2 regions of the Sedimentibacter sp. MB31-C6 genome follow, and region 2 is predicted to be linked to the other one. Evidence: a T-box and tRNA genes for the amino acid it is inferred to sense, from the RefSeq annotation. Region 2 holds a T-box; the other holds one or more tRNA genes.

Region 1 (2,390 bases), 1.0 Mb from region 2:
AAGCATATATTAAAAAAATAGAAACTACAATATACATAATTATCACCACAAATTTGATCTTATCTTATATTACCATATTTTAGTAATTAGTCAAAATAATTTTATAAGATAGCGGGAATCTCATTTGATTCGTTATAATTTATTGTAGATTGGAGGAAAAATGATAGTAAATTGTAACAAGATAAACAACAACTTATCTGATAATCTTTATATAAATAAATTACTTAAAGATTCTTTTTTTTTAGATATTGAAACAACAGGACTTTCTCGCAAATTTTCAATGATAATTTCAATAACGGTAATGTTATACATTGATAATAATTTTAAAATATATCAACTATTCTGTGAAAACAAAACTGATGAAAAAGAAATACTTAAATATTTAAAAGATTTAATAAATGACAAAAATTTTGTTATTACTTATAATGGAAACAGCTTTGATATTCCCTTTTTAATTGGCAAATACTTACAAAATGAAATCACTTTTGATTTTAATAAATATATTAAAATTGATTTATATAATGATATGCGTCATGTTAGAAATAAAATTCAAATAGAAAATCTTAAGTTAAAAACTGTAGAAAGATATTTTAATATAAAAAGAGAGGATGCCATTTCTGGACAAGATGTAACAGTTTTATATGAAGCGTATAAAATAGATCCTAAAAAAGAATTTTCTTTTTTAATACTTCAGCATAATTATAAAGATGTTTACAATCTCAGTATGTTATTTAATAATATATTTAGCTTATATGATGAAACATTATTTTATAATGGTTTAATTGTGAAAATCAATTATACAGATTTTAGTATTAAAAAAAATACATTGTATGGCAAATTCTATATAATATCTAAATTTAAAGCTGATTATATACATCCTTCTTTGAATTTTGATTTAAAATTGAACTCACAAGATCAGATATTAGATATTCAAATATCGGTAGGCTTTTACAAAGATGAGAAAGTCAAGGAATTTTATTATATAGATAATAATGATTTTAACATAAATACATATACTGCTATAAAAGGAATAAAAAATAATCTCATACCAATAAAAATCAATGATAAATTCTATACTCAAAATATAATAAATATCACAAAAAAAATTCTTGATTCATTATTCTAATTTTATTTAATCAATATAATTTTCTATAATGTATGTAATCTAAGGATATAAAAAGAGTTGCTTCGCAACGCCGCTAGGGGGACCTATGTCCCCCTTCGGCGTAAAAATGCTTTATTAAAGCATTTTTACTGAGCACCCCCCTTAACGGCAAGGACGTTCCGTCCTTTGCAATCCTCGTTTTTTATTATATAGGAAAGGAGAACTTTCCTATATAATAAAAAAACTTATATTCAAAGAATATAAGTTTTTTAGTATGGTGCCCAAACGCGGAATCGAACCACGGACACGAAGATTTTCAGTCTTCTGCTCTACCGACTGAGCTATCTGGGCATGCAGTGGGCCTTCAAGGATTCGAACCTTGGACCTACCGGTTATGAGCCGGGCGCTCTAACCAACTGAGCTAAAGGCCCTAGAAAATTAATTTCTAGTGGTGGGCTTAGATGGACTCGAACCATCGACCTCACGCTTATCAGGCGTGCGCTCTAACCACCTGAGCTATAAGCCCCTATTAAATATGGTCGGGGCGGCAGGATTTGAACCCGCGGCCCTCTGGTCCCAAACCAGATGCGCTACCAAACTGCGCTACGCCCCGCTAATAAATTACACCTGCTAAAATGGCAGGGGATGAGGGAATCGAACCCCCACTAATGGTTTTGGAGACCACTGTCATGCCACTTGACCAATCCCCTATTTTTCATGCATAATAAACATATTTAGAAAGTGACATTCTATCTGTTAACTACACTCCTATAGAGTTGCCCTAAAGATTAAAATGACGGAGAAGGAGGGATTTGAACCCTCGCGTCCTTATCAGACCTACTCCCTTAGCAGGGGAGCCTCTTCGGCCACTTGAGTACTTCTCCAAAATGGCGGAGAGGGTGGGATTCGAACCCACGCGGGCTTACACCCAAACGGTTTTCAAGACCGCCTCGTTATGACCACTTCGATACCTCTCCATTAGTGATCCATCGGCGATTCGAACGCCGGACACCTTGATTAAAAGTCAAGTGCTCTGCCTGCTGAGCTAATGGATCAAAATACTAAAAATTAAATGGCTGGGATGGCAGGATTCGAACCTACGAATGCTAGAGTCAAAGTCTAGTGCCTTACCACTTGGCGACATCCCAATGAATTTTAAATTAATTAATGACTACTATATGGCTGGGGTAGAAGGATTTGAACCCACGAATGCCAGAGTCAGAGTCTGGTGCCTTACCGCTTGGCGATACCCCAATAATGGTGCACCCAGGAGGATTCGAACCCC
Region 2 (2,390 bases):
CAGGCAGTCCATATCTCACACCAGTATTGTAGTCATCTTCACCGAAAGCAGGTGCAGTATGAACTATACCGGTACCATCTTCAGTTGTAACATAGTCAGCACATGTTACATAAAATGCTTTTTTGCCTGTAGGAATTTCGACAAAAGGCATAAGTTGTTCGTATTCCAGATATTCTAAGTCCTTGCCTTTCATCACTTCAAGAACTTCGTATTCTTCATTTATTACTTTATCTATTAAAGCTTTTGCTAAGTAATATACTTCTCCTTTTACATCTTCCTTATCTTTTGTTCTTACTTTTACATATTCAACATCTGGATGCACAGCTAATGTAACATTTGATAATAAAGTCCAAGGAGTTGTTGTCCATGCAATGAAATACTCATCTGCATCTTTTTTCTTAAATTTAACATAAGCCGTAGCAGTTTTTATTTCTTCATAACCTTGAGCAACTTCGTGAGAAGCAAGACCTGTTCCACATCTTGGACAATATGGGAGTATTTTATGTCCTTCGTACATATACCCTTCTTTGTTAAATTTATCTAATATCCACCATACTGATTCAATATAATTGTTATCAAGTGTTATATATGGATTGTCAAGGTCAATCAAATATGCCATTCGTTCTGTCATTTGACGCCATTGACTTTCATAAGTGAATACAGACTCTCTGCATTTTTTATTAAACTCTGCTATACCATAGTTTTCGATATCTTGTTTATCTTTTAATCCAAGCTGTTTTTCAACTTCAATTTCAACAGGTAATCCATGGGTATCCCATCCTGCTTTTCTTTTAACCTGATATCCTTCCATGGTTTTGTATCTACAAACAGAATCCTTTAATGTTCTTGCTATTACGTGATGGATGCCTGGCTTACCGTTTGCAGTAGGTGGTCCTTCATAAAAAATAAATGGTTGTTTTTCTTTTCTAGTTTCTACACTCTGATTTAACAAGTCTATTTTTTTCCAATATTGTGATATTTCATGCTCGTTATCTTTATATGCTACCTTTGATATATCTTTAAATAGCTTCATTTCGTCTTCCTCCTGTTATTATTTTAAACATTATATACAAATTATAAAATATACATAAAAATATAAGTCCCATGTCAAAGACATGGGACGAAATACGCGGTACCACCCAAATTACATATAAATACATTAAATATATGTCACTCAAAAATTTAACGCATTTATACGTAATTTCTTACTGCTAATTCAGAAATTAAACTCATGGATGATTTTTACTGTATTCAGAATTATAACCTCTCACCAAAATGATTATTTCTCTTAAATACTTCCTACAGCTACTGTTCCAATCACAGTTATTAATAATTATATAGTTTCTGTATTATGATATATTAATTTAAATATAATGTCAAGGAATAAAATAATTTTTTTGTTAATTGTCTTTCATTGACATGCATATATCATAACTTTTCTGAAACAATAATAAATATGCATTTAACTTATTTATAAAAAATTTTAAGAGGTGACTTATGGTATATCCAAGAAATTCATATTGGCATGAAACTGCTACTAATAAAAAGGAAACAAAATATGATAAAAAAGATTTGATAGACAAAAAATATGATTTGCTTATAATAGGTGCAGGTTTAACAGGTTTAAATACTGCATATTTACTTAGAAACAGCGGATACAAAATCGCTATAATTGAAGGAACAAATTTAGGTTATGGTGTTTCAGGATATACAACAGCAAAAATAACTGTGCAACATAATTTAATATACGATTACTTAATAAATAGCTTTAGTATAGATGAAGCTAGACAATATTTAAAAGCTAATGTTGAAGGATTAAATCTAATTAAAAATATAATTACAGAAAATAATATTCAGTGTGATTATAAAGAACAAACAGCTTATGTTTATACAACAAAGGAAAATGAACTTAAAATTTTAAAAGCAGAATTAGAAGCATATAAGTTACTTAATATAGATGGTTTTTATACAGAAGACGCACCTTTGCCTGTTAAACCATTGGGTGCCATAGGTATAAAAAACCAAGGACAATTTAATCCTTTAAAGTACTTATACAGTCTTTATAATATTTTATTGGATTATTGTGAGATTTACGAAAATATTAGAGCTATAAGCATCGAACCACACAGTGATTACCATGTTGTAAAAACAGAAGAAGGTAATATTTATGCTAACAAAATTGTCGTTACAACTCACTATCCTTTCGAGGACAATATGGGCTTGTTTTTTTTAAGACTTTATCAGGAAAAATCTTATGTCATTGCAGCAAAAACCGATTCAGCTTCCTTTGAAGGAATGTATATAAATCCTACTGATCCTATTTATTCTATGAAATATCATTATGATAACAATGATAATATTTTAATATTATCTGGTGCTAATCATAGAGC

What was found. The T-box of region 2 lies ahead of ileS (isoleucine--tRNA ligase). A T-box ahead of a tRNA ligase gene usually reads a tRNA of that ligase, here a tRNA-Ile.
Region 1: it has a tRNA-Ile gene. The T-box ahead of ileS (isoleucine--tRNA ligase) is inferred to sense a tRNA for this amino acid. The anticodon was not compared.

What each region holds. Positions count from the first base shown of each region.
Region 1 covers NZ_CP142396.1:2,729,936-2,732,325, reverse strand. The annotation lists gene U8307_RS13175 (DNA internalization-related competence protein ComEC/Rec2) at 1-37, opposite strand, end outside; gene U8307_RS13170 (ribonuclease H-like domain-containing protein) at 161-1,126, shown strand; tRNA gene U8307_RS13165 (tRNA-Phe) at 1,381-1,456, opposite strand; tRNA gene U8307_RS13160 (tRNA-Ile) at 1,463-1,536, opposite strand; tRNA gene U8307_RS13155 (tRNA-Ile) at 1,555-1,631, opposite strand; tRNA gene U8307_RS13150 (tRNA-Pro) at 1,642-1,718, opposite strand; tRNA gene U8307_RS13145 (tRNA-Trp) at 1,742-1,815, opposite strand; tRNA gene U8307_RS13140 (tRNA-Ser) at 1,903-1,989, opposite strand; tRNA gene U8307_RS13135 (tRNA-Ser) at 1,994-2,082, opposite strand; tRNA gene U8307_RS13130 (tRNA-Lys) at 2,088-2,160, opposite strand; tRNA gene U8307_RS13125 (tRNA-Gln) at 2,179-2,253, opposite strand; tRNA gene U8307_RS13120 (tRNA-Gln) at 2,285-2,359, opposite strand; tRNA gene U8307_RS13115 (tRNA-Arg) at 2,364-2,390, opposite strand, start outside.
Region 2 covers NZ_CP142396.1:1,688,637-1,691,026, reverse strand. The annotation lists gene ileS (isoleucine--tRNA ligase) at 1-1,033, opposite strand, end outside; T-box leader at 1,114-1,330, opposite strand; gene U8307_RS08060 (FAD-dependent oxidoreductase) at 1,498-2,390, shown strand, end outside.